3 regions of the Streptomyces inhibens genome follow, and region 3 is predicted to be linked to each of the others. Evidence: riboswitches for the same ligand, from Rfam matches in the RefSeq annotation. Region 3 holds a riboswitch; each other region holds the start of a gene.
What was found. A riboswitch is a leader RNA that binds a small molecule or an ion and turns the genes downstream of it on or off. The one in region 3 is predicted to bind cobalamin.
Positions count from the first base shown of each region.

Region 1: it holds a riboswitch for cobalamin, as region 3 does, so the genes downstream of both, KI385_RS29805 (ribonucleoside-diphosphate reductase subunit alpha) here and nicT (Nickel transporter NicT) in region 3, are expected to answer to the same signal.
Region 2: it holds a riboswitch for cobalamin, as region 3 does, so the genes downstream of both, metE (5-methyltetrahydropteroyltriglutamate--homocysteine S-methyltransferase) here and nicT (Nickel transporter NicT) in region 3, are expected to answer to the same signal.

Region 1 covers NZ_CP084681.1:6,554,844-6,560,742, forward strand. Annotated here, with positions in the region: gene KI385_RS29800 (ribonucleotide-diphosphate reductase subunit beta) at 1-516, opposite strand, end outside; gene KI385_RS29805 (ribonucleoside-diphosphate reductase subunit alpha) at 516-2,948, opposite strand; cobalamin riboswitch at 3,111-3,259, opposite strand; gene mctP (monocarboxylate uptake permease MctP) at 3,555-5,204, opposite strand; gene KI385_RS29815 (DUF3311 domain-containing protein) at 5,240-5,500, opposite strand; gene KI385_RS29820 (GntR family transcriptional regulator) at 5,657-5,899, opposite strand, start outside.
Region 2 covers NZ_CP084681.1:7,730,971-7,736,869, forward strand. Annotated here, with positions in the region: gene KI385_RS34675 (phosphocholine-specific phospholipase C) at 1-378, shown strand, start outside; gene metE (5-methyltetrahydropteroyltriglutamate--homocysteine S-methyltransferase) at 536-2,860, opposite strand; cobalamin riboswitch at 3,020-3,237, opposite strand; gene KI385_RS34685 (aldo/keto reductase) at 3,346-4,401, shown strand; gene KI385_RS34690 (COG4315 family predicted lipoprotein) at 4,563-5,138, shown strand; gene KI385_RS34695 (cupredoxin domain-containing protein) at 5,140-5,565, shown strand; gene KI385_RS34700 (hypothetical protein) at 5,612-5,899, shown strand, end outside.
Region 3 covers NZ_CP084681.1:3,213,274-3,219,172, forward strand. Annotated here, with positions in the region: gene KI385_RS14815 (TetR/AcrR family transcriptional regulator) at 1-73, opposite strand, end outside; gene KI385_RS14820 (cupin domain-containing protein) at 220-678, shown strand; gene KI385_RS14825 (nucleoside/nucleotide kinase family protein) at 738-1,394, shown strand; gene KI385_RS14830 (hypothetical protein) at 1,418-1,783, opposite strand; gene KI385_RS14835 (MarR family winged helix-turn-helix transcriptional regulator) at 1,903-2,568, shown strand; gene KI385_RS14840 (alpha/beta fold hydrolase) at 2,565-3,413, shown strand; cobalamin riboswitch at 3,481-3,696, shown strand; gene nicT (Nickel transporter NicT) at 3,728-4,873, shown strand; gene KI385_RS14850 (VOC family protein) at 5,050-5,550, opposite strand; gene KI385_RS14855 (DoxX family protein) at 5,766-5,899, opposite strand, start outside.

The DNA.
Region 1 (5,899 bases), 3.3 Mb from region 3:
CAGCCGGTCGATCTTCTCGACCGAGTCCATCCACTTGAAGCAGAACTCGGCCTTCTCCCGGATGGACGGGATGTTCTCCACGGCCGCGAAGGCGGCGGAGCGGTCTTCCGGGTCGGGGAGGTAGGTGTCCAGCAGCGTCAGATAGAACTGGACGTGCACCGCCTCCTCGAAGAGCTGACGGCTCAGGTACAGCCGCGCCTCGGGGGAGTTGATGTGCTTGTAGAGCGTCAGCACGAGGTTGTTGGCGACGATCGAGTCGCCGGTCGCGAAGAACGCCACCAGCCGGCCGATCATGTGCTGCTCGCCCGGGGAGAGCTTGGCGAGGTCGGCGACGTCGGAGTGGAGGTCGACCTCCTCCACGGTCCAGGTGTTCTTGATGGCGTCCCGGTAGCGGTCGTAGAAGTCCGGGTACCGCATCGGACGCAGGGTCAGCTCGAAGCCCGGGTCGAGGAGGTTCTTCGTGCCGGAGGTGGCGGTGTGCGCCGTTGCGGCGTTGGTTTCAGGCGCGGTGGTCATTACTGGCAGGCCTCGCAGGACTCGGGGTTTTCCAGGGAGCAGGCGACGGCCTCGGGGTCGGTGGCCTGCTGCGGTACGGGGACGGGGGTGGCGGCGGCGCCGCCACGGGCCGACTGGGCGATCCGGGTCGCCGGGCGGGAGCGCAGGTAGTACGTCGTCTTGATGCCGCGCTTCCAGGCGTAGGCGTACATCGAGCTGAGCTTGCCGATGGTGGGCGAGGCCATGAAGAGGTTCAGCGACTGGCTCTGGTCGAGGTAGGGCGTACGGGCCGCGGCCATGTCGATCAGGGCGCGCTGCGGGATCTCCCAGGCGGTGCGGTACAGCGCCCGGATCTCCTCGGGGATCCAACTGACGTCCTGCACCGAGCCGTTGGCCTCGCGCAGCGCGTCACGGGTCCGTGCGTCCCACATCCCCAGCGCCTTGAGCTCCTCGATCAGATAGGCGTTGACCTGGAGGAACTCTCCGGACAGCGTCTCGCGCTTGAAGAGGTTGGAGACCTGCGGCTCGATGCACTCGTACACGCCCGCGATGGAGGCGATGGTCGCGGTCGGCGCGATCGCCAGCAGAAGGGAGTTACGCATTCCGGTCGCCGCGATACGGGTGCGCAGCGCCGCCCAGCGGTCCGCCCAGCGGGGCTCGGCGTTCGGGTAGTGGTCCGGGTGCAGCACACCGCGGGCGGTGCGGGTCGCGGACCAGGCCGGGTGCGGGCCGTGCCGCTCGGCGAGGTCGGCGGACGCCTCGTACGCCGCGAGCATGATGCGCTCGGAGATCCGGGTCGACAGCGCCTGTGCCTCGGCCGAGTCGAACGGCAGCCGCAGCCGGAAGAAGACGTCCTGGAGGCCCATCAGGCCCAGACCGACCGGGCGCCAGCGGGAGTTGGAGGTCCCGGCCTGCTCGGTCGGGTAGAAGTTGATGTCCACGACGCGGTCGAGGAAGGTGACGGCGGTACGGACCGTGGCGTCCAGCCGCTCCCAGTCCATCGCCTCCTCCCAGCCGGCGGCCTCGTTGCCCAGGTGCGCGGCGAGGTTGACCGACCCGAGGTTGCAGACGGCGGTCTCCCCGTCGTTCGTCACCTCCAGGATCTCCGTGCACAGGTTGGAGGAGTGCACGACCTGGCCGGGCTCCGCGGTCTGGTTGGCGGTGCGGTTGGCGGCGTCCTTGAACGTCATCCAGCCGTTGCCGGTCTGCGCCAGGGTGCGCATCATGCGGGAGTACAGCACCCGGGCGGGGATCTGCTTGAGCGCCCGGCCCTCGGCCTCGGCCTTGCGGTAGGCGGCGTCGAACTCGTCGCCCCACAGGTCCACCAGCTCCGGCACGTCGGAGGGCGAGAACAGCGACCAGTCGCCGTCCGCCTCCACCCGGCGCATGAACTCGTCCGGGATCCAGTGCGCGATGTTCAGGTTGTGCGTACGGCGCGCCTCCTCACCGGTGTTGTCGCGCAGCTCCAGGAACTCCTCGATGTCGGCGTGCCAGGTCTCCAGGTAGACACAGGCGGCGCCCTTGCGCCGGCCACCCTGGTTCACGGCCGCGACCGAGGCGTCCAGGGTGCGCAGGAACGGCACGATGCCGTTGGAGTGACCGTTGGTGCCCCGGATCAGCGACCCCCGTGCGCGGATCCGGGAGTAGGAGAGGCCGATACCGCCGGCGTGCTTGGAGAGCCGGGCGACCTGGTGGTACCGGTCGTAGATCGAGTCGAGCTCGTCCAGCGGGGAGTCCAGCAGATAGCACGAGGACATCTGCGGGTGGCGGGTGCCGGAGTTGAAGAGGGTGGGGGAGGAGGGGAGGTAGGACAGCGAGCTGGTGAGGCGGTACAGCTCGGCGACGTCCTCCAGCGCCGCCGCGGACTCGTTCTCCGCGAGGCCGCAGGCCACCCGCAGCAGGAAGTGCTGCGGCGTCTCGATGACCTGACGGGTGGTGGGGTGGCGCAGCAGATAGCGCGAGTGCAGGGTACGCAGACCGAAGTAGCCGAAGCGGTCGTCGGCGCCTTCGGCGAGTGCCTTGTCGACCAGCGCGTCCAGCCGGGCCGCGTGGGCGCGGACGAACCGGGCTGTCTCGTCGGCGATCAGGCCCTCGCGGTGGCCGACCTCGACGGAGGCGGAGAAGGCGACCGCCCCCTGTTCGGCCGCCTCCTCCGAGATTGCGAGGGTGAGCAGGCGCGCGGCGAGCTTGGAGTACTGCGGCTCGTCGCCGATCAGACCGGCCGCGGCGTCGATGGCCAGCGACCGCAGCTCGGCCTCGTCGGAACCCGCGTGCCGGCCGCGCAGCGCGGCGGCGGCCACCTTGCCGGGGTCGGTCGCGGCCAGATCCTCGGTCAGTTCGGTCAGGGTGCGCAGCAGCGCGACGCCCGGCCCGTCGGCGGGGGCAGGAGGCGTGGCCACCGCAGGCTGAACTACCTCGGCGTCTGACGCGGACTCCGTTGGCGCGATGGTCACGTGATGCTCTCCCTCACTCGGCGGGGGCCAGGAGGGGCGGGGCGCGACGGTCGCACGCGCGCATGCGGCACCCCGTTACGGTCAGGGGTGCGCGGGCACACCGCGCGGCGCCCACCGGCCCAACCCTCGGGGCCCGGACGTATCGACGTCCGCACCGATGGCGGTGAGGACGTACCGTCGGCAGGTCTTCGGACTTCACGGACGCGCGACAGGGCCGTCATCAGGCCACTGAGCGCGCTCCCACACCGTTGCGGGACAGTTCCGGATTCCCACCGGATTCCCCTGCGGCGACAGCGAGGACGAGCATACATCTTGTGCTGCTCCCCGCATGCACCCCCACATCTTGTGTCGCCACCTCATACCACTCCTACTGGTGTGCGAACGGCCATGGGGCCCGGCAGAGTCGGCAACGCGCCCGGAAACGCCATGCGGGCCGGGCCGGGCGGGTCCTTCAGGCCATCTCACGGGTGAACGCCCGGAGCGTAATCCCGGTATCGGCTCCCGGTCCCGCGCACGTTCCAGAGCTCGGCGGCCGGGACGACGACGGGCCGCCGCGCCCCCGAAGGGACGCGACGGCCCGTGATCCGCCGGTGCGGTGCCGGTGGCTCAGTGGCCGGCCGGAGCTCCCGCCGTGGCGGGCGGCAGGTCCGCCGTGACGCCCGCGTCGCCGGCGTCCGCGGTGTAGTCGGCGGGGCTGGTCTCGTCGACGCCGTCAGGGACCTTGGCGGCCTTCAGGGCGAAGGTCAGGACGACGGTCACCACGACGTTCAGGACGAAGGCGGTCAGGCCGATGTAGCCGATCTCACCGATGCCGGGGATCTCCTTGCTGGAGCCGCCGAAGTGGGCCTGGGTCGGGCTGGCCACGCCGTATGCCGCGAGTGTGCCGTAGAGCATGCCGACCGCCCAGCCGGTGAGCAGCGCCCAGCGGTGGAACCAGCGGGTGAACAGACCGCCGACCAGCGACGGCATGGTCTGCAGGATCCAGATCCCGCCCAGCAGCTGGAAGTTGATCGCGACGGTCTTGTCCATGGTGAGGACAAAGACCAGCGCGCCGACCTTCACCAGCAGCGAGACGAGCTTGGCGACCTTGTGCTCCTGCTCCGGTGTGGCGTCCTGCTTGAGGAAGTCCTTGTAGACGTTGCGGGTGAACAGGTTGGCGGCGGCGATCGACATGATGGCCGCGGGCACCAGCGCGCCGATGCCGATCGCGGCGAACGCGACGCCGGAGAACCAGCTGGGGAACATGTCCTCGAACAGCTGCGGGATGGCCAGCTGCGGGTTGCCCTGGATGTCCGTGCCGGCCTTGATCGCCATGAAGCCGAGCAGCGCGAGCAGGCCCAGCATGAGGGAGTACAGCGGCAGGATCGTGGTGTTGCGGCGGATCACATTGCGGCTGCGCGAGGACAGCGTGGCGGTGATCGAGTGCGGATACATGAAGAGCGCCAGCGCGGAGCCGAGCGCCAAGGTCGCATACGCCCATTGGGCGTTGGGGCCGGTGGTCAGCGCGCCGCGCGGCTTGCCGGGTACGGCGCCGGGCTCGGCGAACGCCTTGCCGGCCGCGTCGAAGATCGCGTCGAAGCCGCCCAGCTTGATCGGGATGTAGATGATCGCCACCGCGATGACGAGATAGATCAGGCCGTCCTTGACGAAGGCGATCAGGGCGGGCGCCCGCAGGCCCGAGGAGTAGGTGTACGCGGCGAGGACGGCGAAGGCGATCAGCAGCGGCAGGTCCTTGACGAACCAGTTGGTGTTCTCGCCGCCGCCGATGCCCATCACGTCCAGGACGGCCTGGATGCCGACCAGTTGGAGGGCGATGTACGGCATTGTGGCGAGGATGCCGGTGAGCGCCACGGCCAGCGACAGGCCCTTGGAGCCGAAGCGGCCGCGGACGAAGTCGGAGGTGGTGACGTAGCCGTGCTTGTGCGAGACCGACCACAGCCGGGGGAGGAAGGTGAAGATGAGGGGGTAGACGAGGATGGTGTACGGCACGGCGAAGAAGCCGGCCGCGCCCGCTGCGTAGATCGCCGCCGGGACGGCCACGAAGGTGTACGCGGTGTAGAGGTCCCCGCCGAGCAGGAACCACGTCACCCAGGTGCCGAAACTGCGGCCGCCCAGGCCCCATTCGTCCAGGTTGGCGGACTCCTCGGCCTTGCGCCAGCGGGCGGCCAGGAATCCCATGACCGTCACGGCCAGGAAGAAGAAGACGAAGACGGCGAGCGCGACGCCGTTGACGCCTTGGGTCGAGGAGGCGGCCAGTGGCGTGGTCGCCGTCGTCGCCGTCGTTGCGAGAGTCACTGGGCCGCACCGCCCTTGCGTGCGCGCTGCTCACGCTGCACGAGCTTGTACGCGACCATCGTCAGGACGGTCGAGATCAGCACCCACAGCATCTGGTACCAGTAGAAGAACGGGATCCCGATGAGCGTCGGCTCGATCTTGGCGTACGAACTCACCCACAGCATCGCCACGAACGGAGCGAGCAGGCACAGCCCCGCCACCACACGTGTCGGCGTGATGACCGGTCTGTTGGTCGGTGATGCGGCTGGCTCTGGCATGAGCGTGGCTCCGTCCCTGGCGAACTCCTGTGCAATCGGCTGGAAATCTATGGCAGGGCCGTGGCGCGCGTCACTAGCTGTCCGCATATCGGTATGAAGAATCCGCGGCAGAGAGCAGGCGTCGTCCACGGTCAGCGGCGGCGCAGCGCCTCGGAATCAGTCTGTCGGGCGGCGCAGTCGGGCGACGAATTTGTAGCGGTCGCCGCGGTAGACCGAGCGCACCCATTCCACCGGTTGGCCCTGGGCGTCGAGGGAGTGCCGGGAGAGCATCAGCATCGGCAGGCCGACGTCGGTGCCCAGCAGGCCGGCCTCGCGCGGGGTGGCGAGCGAGGTCTCGATGGTCTCCTCGGCCTCCGCGAGACGGACGTCGTAGACCTCGGCCAGCGCGGTGTACAGGGA
Region 2 (5,899 bases), 4.5 Mb from region 3:
TACTCCAACGGCACCTACGATCTGTCCGTCTTCGGCCCGAACGGCTTCCTGCGCACCTTCAAGGGCGCCGGCGGCAAGACCGGCCCCGAGGTCACCGCCCGGCACGACGCGATAGCCGGCCGCATCGAACTCACCATGACCAACCCCGGCAGCACCGACTGCCACCTCACCCTCACCCACGCCTACGGCGGCGCGCGCGAGACCTTCACCGTCCGTGCGGGCGCCACCGTCAAGCACCCGGTGGACCTGCGCGCCAGCAAGCGCTGGTACGACGTGTCGGTCACCTGCGACATGGACAGCACCTTCCTGCGCCGGTTCGCCGGCCATGTCGAGAACGGCAGGCCGGGCGTGAGCGACCCGGCGATCATCACCGGCTGACGGTCCGGACCGGCCCGCGCGACAGGCGCGGGCCGGCACGGTCACCCGCTGCGCGGCCTCCCCGACGTTGCCGACCGCGTCCGTGGACGTCCGTGAGCGCGGCGACGGCCGAAGGGCCGGGGCCGGTACCCGCGCGTCGGGTACCGGCCCCGTCACCTCAGGAATCCGCGCCCGGCAGGCCGCCGCGGACCTCGCGGGCCGCCGCGACCAGGTTCTCCAGGGCGGCCCGCACCTCGGGCCAGCCGCGGGTCTTCAGACCGCAGTCGGGGTTGACCCACAGCCGCTCGGCGGGGATGGCGTCAAGTCCCTTGCGCAGCAGGGTCGTTGCCTCGTCAACGCTCGGTACGCGCGGGGAGTGGATGTCATAGACCCCCGGCCCCACCTCGCGCGGATAGCCGGCAGTGGCCAGCTCCCCGGCGACCTGCATATGGGAGCGGGCCGCCTCCAGACTGATCACATCGGCATCGAGATCGTCGATGGCCCGGAGGATGTCGCCGAACTCCGCGTAGCACATATGCGTGTGGATCTGGGTGTCCGGACGCACCCCGCCGGTGGTGAGGCGGAACGCCTCGGTGGCCCAGGCCAGATACTCCGCATGGCCGTCGGCGCGCAGCGGCAGCGTCTCGCGCAGTGCCGGCTCATCGACCTGGATCACCGAACTCCCCGCCGCCTCAAGGTCGTTCACCTCGTCGCGGAGGGCGAGCGCCACCTGACGGGCGGTGTCGCCGAGCGGCTGGTCGTCACGGACGAAGGACCAGGCGAGCATGGTGACCGGGCCGGTGAGCATGCCCTTGACCGGCCGGTCGGTGAGCGACTGGGCGTAGCGGGTCCAGCGCACCGTCATCGGCTCGGGACGGGAGATGTCCCCGGCCAGGATCGGCGGCCGGACGTAGCGGGTGCCGTAGGACTGCACCCAGCCGTGCTGTGTGGCGAGATAGCCGGTCAGCTGCTCGGCGAAGTACTGGACCATGTCGTTGCGCTCCGGCTCACCGTGCACCAGCACATCGATACCGGCCTTCTCCTGGAAGGCGAGGACCTCGCGGATCTCGGCCGAGATCCGCTCCTCGTACGCCGCGGTGCCGATCCGCCCGGCCCGCAGATCGGCGCGGGCGGTGCGCAGTTCGGCCGTCTGCGGGAACGAGCCGATGGTGGTGGTCGGCAGCAGCGGCAGCCCCAGATGCGCGCGCTGGGCGACGGCCCGCTCGGCGTACGGCCGGGAGCGGCGGCCGTCGGCGTCGGTGACGGCCGCGGCGCGGGCGCGTACCGCCGGGTCATGGGTCAGCGCGGATTCGGCCCGGGACACCAAGTCGGCGCGATTGGCGATGAGTTCGGCCGAGATGCTGTCGGTACCCTGCGCCAGTCCGCGCGCCAGTGTGACGATCTCCGTGGTCTTCTGCCGGGCGAAGGACAGCCAGCGGGCGACCTGCGGGTCGATCTCGTGCTCGGTGGTGGCGTCCAGCGGGACATGCAGCAGCGAGCACGAGGACGACACATCGACCCGGTCGGCGAGGCCGAGCAGCGTGCCCAGGGTGGCCAGCGACCGCTCGAAGTTGTTGATCCACACATTGCGGCCGTTGACGACACCGGCGACCAGCCGCTTGCCGGGCAGCCCGCCGACCGCCGCGAGATCCTTGAGGTTGGCGGCAGCGGCGCCGGTGAAGTCCAGCGCCAGTCCGTCGACCGGTGCCTTGGCCAGCACCGGCAGGGCCTCGCCCAGACGGTCGAAGTACGAGGCGATCAGCAGCCGCGGGCGGTCGGTGAGCCTGCCGAGGTCACGGTAGGCGCGGGCCGCGGCGTTCAGCACGGCGGGGGAGCGGTCCTGCACCAGCGCCGGCTCGTCCAGCTGCGCCCAGTCGGCGCCGGCCGCCCGCAGATCGGCGAGCACCTCGGCGTAGACGGGCAGCAGCCGGTCGAGCAGCGTCAGCGGGTCGAAGCCGGCCGCGACGCCGGGCGCGGGCTTGGCCAGCAGGAGATAGCTGACCGGCCCGACCAGCACCGGCCGCGCGGCCAGACCGAGCCCCTGTGCCTCCGTCAGCTCGCCGACCTGCTTGGCGGAGTCCGCGACAAAGACCGTGTCCGGCCCCAACTCAGGTACGAGATAGTGGTAGTTGGTGTCGAACCACTTGGTCATCTCCAGCGGCGCCACCTCCTGTGTGCCGCGGGCCATCGCGAAGTAGCCGTCCAACGGGTCGGCGGCGACCGCGGCACGGTGCCGGGCCGGGATCGCGCCGACCATCACGCTGGTGTCCAGGACATGGTCGTAATACGAGAAGTCGCCGGTCGGCACCTCGGTGATACCGGCCTCGGCGAGCTGCCGCCAATTGCCGCGGCGCAGTTCGGCGGCGGTGCTCCGGAGGGCATCGGCGCTGACGCGGCCCTTCCAGTAGCCCTCGATCGCCTTCTTCAGTTCGCGGTGCTGCCCCTGCCGGGGGTAGCCGTGCACGGTGGCCCGTACGGCCGCGGCTGCGGATGTGCTGGTCACGGAACTCTCCTTCGCGAGCGTGTCTCCATGTGACCTCGGGACGGGTCAAGGACGCGAAGGGACGGCAAACCGGGCGGAACACGGTGCGCTCTCGCCGCCCGTGCCGCCTGATGTGTCCGCCGACCCGCCCTCGAGGTCACCGAGATCGCCCCGCGCACCGGTGGCGCGGGGGCACTGGCAGGTCTTCGGACTCGCGGGCACATCCGCCAAGGGCGGACACCTACTGGCCGTCGCTTCCCGGACCCGGCCGGATCCAGTGCGTATGACGGCGGTCGTTCCCACTCACCGCTGCGGGGCAGTCCCGGATTTCCACCGGGTTCCCTCTTACGACGCGCCTACCCGGATGGCAGGGCGAACCAGTTGCACCGGCCAGCCTAGGCCCTCACCTGTGACTTGGTCACCCGCGACGGCACGTCTTGCGTTGGAGAGCGCTCCAGCTCCTAGCGTGAGTGCACGAGCTGAGCGAAGGAAACGAAGGGAACGCCTTGCGCTACACACTGTTCGGCAAGACCGGCCTGCGGGTGAGTGAGCTGAGCCTGGGTGCCATGACCATCGGCGACGAAGGGGGCTGGGGCGCCGGCAGGGACACCAGCGCCCGGATCCTGGACGCCTACGCGGACGCGGGCGGCAACTTCATCGACACCGCCAACAACTACACCGGCGGTGCCTCGGAGCGGATCCTGGGGGAACTGCTCGAAGGCCGCCGGGACAGCTTCGTCCTGGCCAGCAAGTACACCTGCGCGACCCGCAAGGGCGATGTGAACGCGGCGGGCAACCACCGCAAGAACCTGGTCCGGTCGGTGGAGGCGAGCCTTGCGCGGCTGCGCACCGACCACCTCGATGTGCTGTGGGTGCACGCCCGGGACAACTTCACCCCGGTCGAGGAGGTCATGCGGGCGCTCGACGACCTGGTGCGGTCCGGCAAGGTGCTCTACCTCGGTGTCTCCGACTGGCCGGCCTGGGAGATCGCGCAGGCCAACACCCTCGCCGAGCTGCGCGGCTGGACCGCGTTCGCGGGCTCGCAGCTGCGCTACAACCTGCTGGAGCGGACGCCGGAGCGCGAACTGCTCCCGCAGGCCCGCGCCTTCGACCTCGCGGTGCTGGCCTGGGCCCCGCTCGCGGCGGGCAAGCTCACCGGCAAGTACCGCCGTGGCGAGCCGGGCCGGCTGGACAGCGTCAACGGGAACACCCAGGACCACAACGAGGAGGGGACCGTCACCGCGGTCCTGGAGATCGCCGAACAGGGCGGTTGGAGCCCGGCGCAGGTGGCGCTGGCCTGGCTGCGGAGCCGGCCCGGCAACATCATCCCGATCATCGGCGCCACCAAGGAGAGCCAGCTCGCCGACAACCTCGCCGCCGTCGATGTCGAGCTGGACGCCGACGCTCTCGCGCGGCTCGACCGCTCCAGCGCGGTGGAGCTGGGTTTCCCGCACGACTTCCTGCGCGAGCCGGTCATCACCGAGAACGTCTACGGCGACCGCTGGGCCGACATCGAGGACCGGCGCTCCACCTACCGCCGTACGGCGAACGAGATCCGCTGAGCGCGGACGGCCGGCGCCGTGTACGCCGAACGCCGCCGCCCGGATGGCCGGGTGGCGGCGCCTGCGGTCTAGTGAGGTGGGCGGCCCGCCAGGGACGGCGTTGTTGCCGTTCCGCACCGTACGGGGCGGGTGGACGGCCGGACCGAAGGAGACGTACGCCGATGAGGAAGACCGCCGCAACGCTCGTCGCCGCGGCCACGGTCGCCGTGATCACCACGGCGGTCGGCGGCTGCTCGGACAACGGTGGCGGCTCCGCGCCGTCGAAGCCGCCGACCCCCAGCCCCACCCGCACGAGTGCCGCGCCGTCGGCGTCCCCGTCCGCCGCGGCGTGGACGGTCACGGCCCGCTCCGGTCCCCTCGGCACGATCCTGGTGGACGGTCGGGGCCGGACGCTCTACCTCTTCGAGGCGGACAGGACCAGCAGGTCGACCTGTTACGGCGGGTGCGCGAAGGAGTGGCCACCGATGTTCGTGACCCACGCGCCGAAGGCCGCCGGCGGGGTGCGGAGCGACCTGCTGGGCACCACCACCCGCGACGACGGCACCAAGGAAGTCACCTACAACCACCACCCCCTCTACTACTTCGACGACGACAAGAAGCCGGGGGACACCCACGGTCAGGGCATCGACGATTCCGGCGGCAAGTGGTTCGTCCTCGACGTCAACGGCAACAAGATCGTGAAGGCCCCGCGGAGCGCCACGCCGAGCAGCACTCCCAGTACCGGTGGCGGCTACTGACATGCCCCGTCCGCCTCGCCACCGCCCCCGCGGCTCCGGCCCCGTGCGGCTCGTCGTGGCCGCCTCGGCCGTCTTCCTGGCGGCGCTGACCGGCTGCTCGGGCGGCGACGGAGGAACCGCCCCCGCGCGCTCCCACACCCCCACCACCGGGGGCCCCGGCGCCGCTTCACCCGCCGGTGCGCGCATCACCATCAAGGACTTCACCTTCAAGCCGGCCGCCCTGACCGTCCGGCCCGGCGCCAGGGTCACCGTGGTCAACCAGGACTCCGCGACACACGATGTGACGGCCACCGGCCCGAAGGCCTTCGGCAGCGGCAGCATCGGGCCGGGCAGGACCGTCACCTTCACCGCCCCCGCCAAGCCCGGCCGTTACCGCTACATCTGCACGATCCACCCGTACATGAAGGGCTCGCTCACCGTCCGCTGACCCGTACGCCCGCATACCGCTGCCCGTCGCGGCGCTTGGAGAAGCCGTGCCACCAGAGAACTCCGTACCGGCGCACGGGCGGGCCGGCCGGGTCGCCCGCGGTGCCGCACGGCTGCTGGCGGCGGCCGGCCTGGCCGTGGACGCCTATGTCCACGCTCGTCTCGCCGGCCAGTACGACGCGGTCACGGCGACCCTCAGCCAGGGCATGCTCTTCCGTGTCGAGGCCGCGCTGGCCGCGCTCGCCGCCCTGCTCGTCCTGGTCTGGCGCAGGCCGGCGGCCGACACCTTCGCCTGGCTCGTGGCGACCGGCGGACTCGCGCTGCTGCTGCTCTAC
Region 3 (5,899 bases):
CTCGGGTGCGGTTGCGCTCGGCGTCGGCGCGCGGCCTGCGGTGAGGGGTGGGGGAGGTCGAAGAGGGTGCCACATCGCCGATGCTACTGCTACGCTCCTTAAACGGAATCGGATTCCGGTTCCACGTATGCACACACAGACGCGCAGCGGATCCGGCGCGCAGCAAAGGCGGATCCGCACAAGATCCGGAGAACCCCGGAGAGAGGACCGGCGATCACCATGTCCAAGGAGCGCTTCCACGTCCTACAGCCCGGCGAACGGCGACCGGGACGCATCCCCCTGCCGCCCGGCTTCGCCGTCAAGGCCCGTACCACCGACACCGAGGGCCGGCTCGCCATCCTGGAGAACCAGCTCGACGTCGACATCCCGCCGCACATCCACCACGACGCCGATGAATTCGTCTACGTCCTCGAAGGCGAGATGGAGGTCGACTTCGACGGCGCCACCTACCGCCTCACCCCCGGCATGTGCACCCTGCTGCCGCACGGCGTCCCGCACGCCCTGCGCAACGCCTCGCAGCCGCCCGCCCGCTGTCTGCAGATCTCCTCGCCGGGCGGCTGGGAGCAGTTCGTGGAGGACATGTTCGAGGCCGGACCGGTCGTCATGAAGGGCGGCCACCCCGACCTCGGCCGCCTCAACGAGATCGGCGCGCAATACGGCATGGAGTACCACGGCTGAGCCGCGGGGAGCATCGGGCCGTACCGGGCAACCCGCCGATCGGGCACGATGGACGCACCATGGATCCCCGGCACCTCCTCTCCCGCGCCCGTCGGCTCGCCGCCTCCGCGACTCCCGCCCGGCGCCGGCTGCTCGGCATCACCGGCCCGCCCGGCGCCGGCAAGTCCACCCTCGCCGCCCACCTCGTGGCCGAGCTGGCCGGACAGGCGGCGCTCGTCCCGATGGACGGTTTCCACCTCGCCGAGGCGGAGTTGCACCGCCTCGGCCGTACGGACCGCAAGGGCGCGCCGGACACCTTCGACCCCGCCGGATACGCGGCGTTGCTGGCGCGCCTGCGCTCGCCGGAGCCGGACACCGCCGTCTACGCCCCGGCCTTCGACCGCCGCATCGAGGAACCGGTCGCCGGCAGCATCCCCGTGGCACCGCATGTCCCGCTCATCGTCACCGAGGGCAATTACCTCCTCCTCGACTCCCCTCCCTGGTCGCGGATCCGCGCACTGCTCGACGAGGTCTGGTACGTGGAGCTGGACGCCGCGGAGCGGATCCGGCGGCTGGTCGACCGCCATGAGCGCTTCGGGCGCCCGCGCGCCGACGCCGAGCGGTTCGTGCATGCCTCGGACGAGGCCAACGCCCGTGTCGTGGCGGCCACTCGCGACCGCGCCGACCTCGTCATCACCTTTACGCCCGCAGAAGCCCCTCCTCCACCGGACGAATAGCCCCTCCCTCTGCCCCGTCGCCCCTACCCGCCGGCGAGCAGACCGGCCACCGACAGCGCACCCCACCCCACGGACACCGCCGCCGCCTTCAGCTTCCGGTCCCGGCCCGGCAGCGTCGCACCGAGCAGTACGGCGTCCCCGAAGTCCGCCGCGATCCGTACATACGCGGCGGTGCGCAGCGCCGGCCCCCGGGGAGCCAGCGCCATCACCAGCCCGCTCGCCGCGTCCCGCCAGGCCAGCGGGCGCAGCGAGGTCCGGGTCGCCCGCGCGGTCCGCCCCTCGTCATCGACCAGCCCCGAGGGCCGCGCCAGCAGATCGGGCACCGCCGTCACCGCCACCCCGTACACGGCCGTGGCCACCCCGACCGCACGCAACAGACCCACCTTCATCCGCCGTCCCGCCTTTCTCACCGATCAATCGCGCGGGTCTCGGCATGCCCGCCGCCTCATCAACTCCTTTCCGTCATCGCACCCTTCCCAAACGACATCACCGATGTCATCATGACATCATGAGTGTCGTTGAGGTGGATGCTGAAATGGATGCTGAGGTGGATGGCGACGGGGGACCGACGCCGCCCGAAGACCTGCTGTACGGCGTCATCCGACGCCTGTGGCCGCTGCACCGCACGGTCGTGCGCGCGGTGGAGCGCGAGTTGACGGGCACGGGCATGACCGCCGGTGAACACGCGCTGCTGGACGCCCTGCGCAGCGAAGGCCCCCGGACCGTGCCGCAGTTGGCGCGCTCGATGGGCCTCGACCGACAGCCGGTGCAGCGCTGGGTGAACCACGCCGCGGAGCTGGGCCTGGTCGTGACGGCACCGAATCCCGCACACCGCCGCTCGTCCCTGATCCGGCTCACCGCCGAAGGCACGGAGGTGATACGCGGGATCCAGGAGTTCGAGGCGACGGAGCTGCGGCAGCGGTTGGCCGATCTGCCCGCCGAGGACATCCGCACCGCACTGCACGTACTCGACCGGATCGGCGAGGAATTCCGGCACCTGGCGAACGGCTCGCGCGTTCCACGGGAGGAAACCGACAGTCAGGGCAGTCAAGACAGTCAGGCTGGTTACGACAGCCACGGCAGTACAAGCAGTAAAAGCAGTAACGGCAACTCAGCCGATGACAGCCCACCCACCCCACCGCATCTGGCACGCAAAGGACGGCCCGGAGAATGACCCGACCAATCACCGCCTGGTCCGAGATCGACAACGGGATCGTGCCGGTCGACGACGGCGAGCTGTTCTACGAGACGGCCGGCGCGGGCCCCGCGGTGGTGCTGCTGCACGGCGGCATGCTCGACCAGCACATGTGGGACGAGCAGTTCGCCTGGCTGGTGAACTCCGGCCTGCGCGCGATCCGCTACGACTCCCGCGGCCATGGCCTCTCCTCCACCGTGGCCGGGGACTACGCCAACCATGACGACCTGTGCGCGTTGCTCGACGCGCTCGATGTCCCCAGTGCCGTGCTCGTCGGCCTTTCCCATGGTGCGCGGGTCGCGCTGGACGCCGCCATAGCCCACCCGGACCGGGTGACGGCCCTTGCGCTCGCCTCCCCCGGGGTCAGCGGTCGCGCCTTCACCGATCCCTTCGTCCTGGCACACATCAGGGAGCAGGTGGCGGCCATCGGCGCACCGGACGGCGCGGAGCGGTATGTCGAGCACTTCCTGCGGATGTGGGTGGACGGGCCGCATCGCGAACCGTCCGCCGTGCACCCGGGATTCCGCGAGCGGATGCGCGCATCGGCCGAGGCCAATGTGGAGGTGCACGCCGATGGAGTGGGCGCCGGCATGCCCCTGGAAGTCGGCGCCGCCGACCGCCTGGGCGAGATCCGGGTGCCGACGGTCGTGTTCGACGGCGACCTCGACAGTACGGACATCTCCGCCAATGCCCATGCGATAGCGCTGACCGTGCCCCGCGCCCGAAGAGTCCGAATACCGGGCGCGGGCCATATGGTCAACCTGGAGAACCCCGCTCTCTTTGACCATGAACTGCACGCCTTTCTCTCCTCCTTGGACTACTGACTTCGCGGCACCACCGCCCCCCTCACCTGCGGGAACGCCCCCACACGCCATCTCTCCCCGACGGCCGCTAGAGTGGCCGGGCCGTGGTGTTCGGGAAGACCGGTGACGGACCTTGTGGTCCCAGGCCGGAGCGGCCCTCGCCACTGTGATCGGGGAGTTTCCAGCCCTTTCCGTATGCGCCCGGTGCGTGTACGGCGCCACTGACCGCATCCCGCGGCCGGGAAGGCGGGGACGGACACGTGTACCCGTAAGCCAGGAGACCGGCCACGGCATCTCACGAACTGATCCACGAGGTGCTGGAGCGTGACCGCCGGATGGCCCTGTCCACCGATACCCCGAACACCCCCGCCCCCGCCGCATTCCGCTGGCGCCGGCAGGACACCATCCGTACCGCGGGCCTGATGGCCGTCATAGCCGGCCTGCACATCGTCGCCTTCGGCGTGCTCTTCCTGCTCGTGGTCCCGAACCACTACTCCGTCGGAAGCCAGGTCTTCGGCGTGGGCCTCGGCATCACCGCGTACACCCTCGGTATGCGGCATGCCTTCGACGCCGATCACATCGCAGCCATCGACAACACCACCCGCAAGCTGATGGCCGACGGCAAGCGGCCGGTCTCGGTGGGCTTCTGGTTCGCCCTCGGCCACTCCAGCGTGGTCGTCGCGATGGCCGCCCTGGTGGCGGGCGGCGCCCAGCTCGCCGGCACCCTGCTCAACGACCAGTCCCGTACCCACCAAATCCTGGGCACCATCGGCACCACGGTCTCCGGGACGTTCCTCTACCTCATCGCCGCCCTCAACCTCATCGCGCTGGCCGGGATCTGGCGGGTCTTCCGCGGGATGCGCGACGGCCGCTACGACGAGACCGAGCTGGAGCAGCGCCTCGATTCACGCGGCTTCATGAACCGCTTCCTGGGACGGTTCACCCGCTCGATCTCCCGCCCCGGCCAGATGTTCCCGCTCGGCTTCCTCTTCGGGCTCGGCTTCGACACCGCCACCGAAGTGACCCTGATGGTGATGGCGGGCAGCGGCGCCGCGGCCGGCCTTCCCTGGTACGCCGTGCTGTGTCTGCCGTTGCTGTTCGCCGCCGGAATGAGCCTGTTCGACACCCTCGACGGCACGTTCATGAACTTCGCCTACCAGTGGGCGTTCTCCAACCCGGTGCGCAAGGTCTACTACAACCTCACCATCACCGGTCTGTCGATCGCCGTCGCCTTCTTCATCGGCACCATCGAGCTGGTGACCGTGCTGCACGACAAGCTCGCCCTCAACGACCCGCTGACCGGCTGGATTTCCACCCTCGACCTGGACAATGTCGGCTTCATCATCGTCGGCCTGTTCGTGGTGGTGTGGGCCGCGGCGCTGGCGTACTGGCGGCTGGCCGGCGTCGAAAGGCGCTGGGCGCAGCGGGCCGAGCGAACGGACTCGGCGGACCGGGCGACGTCGGCCTCCTCAACCACCTGAGCCCTCTGGCGTCTGAGGCACCCCGCTCCCCTGGAGCCCCGTACGTACACCGTCGGGCGCCGGGGCCAGGGGGCCACCGGGGCCCGGGATCCCGGCCGGCTTGGCCAGGAACTTCCCGCCACCCGCCCAACGCGGCCGCCGCCTCCGTCACCTGCCCAAGTCGGCCACCACGCCTCTCACGTGGCCGAACCGGCCGCCGCCCCCGTCACCAGATCCGGCCCCCAGCGCTTCAGAGCCGCCGCGAGATCGAGCGGGACCAGCCGGTTCGCCTGGTCCGGGCCCGGCCAGTCCTTCCGCGGGACCCGCCACATCACCTCGAACTCGTTGCCGTCCGGGTCCTTGGCGTACAGGGACTTGGCGACAAGGTGGTCGCTGGCGCCGACCAGGGAGCCGCGCTCGGTGAGCTGCGCCTCTGTCGCGGCGAGTTCGCCGAGCGTGCCGACCTCCCAGGCCAGGTGGTAGAGCCCGACCCGCCCGGTCTCCGGTCCCGGCGCGTCGGGGCCCACCGCGAACAGCCCCAGATCGTGATCGTTGAGCGAGCCGGGCGCGCTGAGGAAAGCGGCCCGCCCCGGTATCTCGACATCCACCGTGAGCCCCAGGGTCTCGGTGTAGAAGGCGACGGACCGCACCACATCCCGGACATACAGCACCGCATGATTGAGCCGACGTACGGCCATAAGACTGTTCCCCGATCTCCCGCCGCGGCACCGCCCGGGCGCCACCGCACTCCTTGTCCTGCCCCTGCTCTACTTCGCTCTGCTTCTGCTCTACTTCGCCCGCCTCGGCCTGCCCAGTAGATCTCCGGCCGGAGTTCGAGCGGCCGGAGACCCCGGCAATGGCGTACTTCTCGCCCTCAGGCCGAGGCGCTCACCTCCAGGGCGCTCCCCGGGGTTCACTTCCGGACGAGCAGCACCCCTCCGGCGATCACCGCACCCAGCAGCAACGCCGCCACGCCGTAGGCCAGCCGGTGCGCACGCAGACCGGGCAGCGCGCGGTCGATGGCGTAGCGACCGGGGCCGGTCAGCG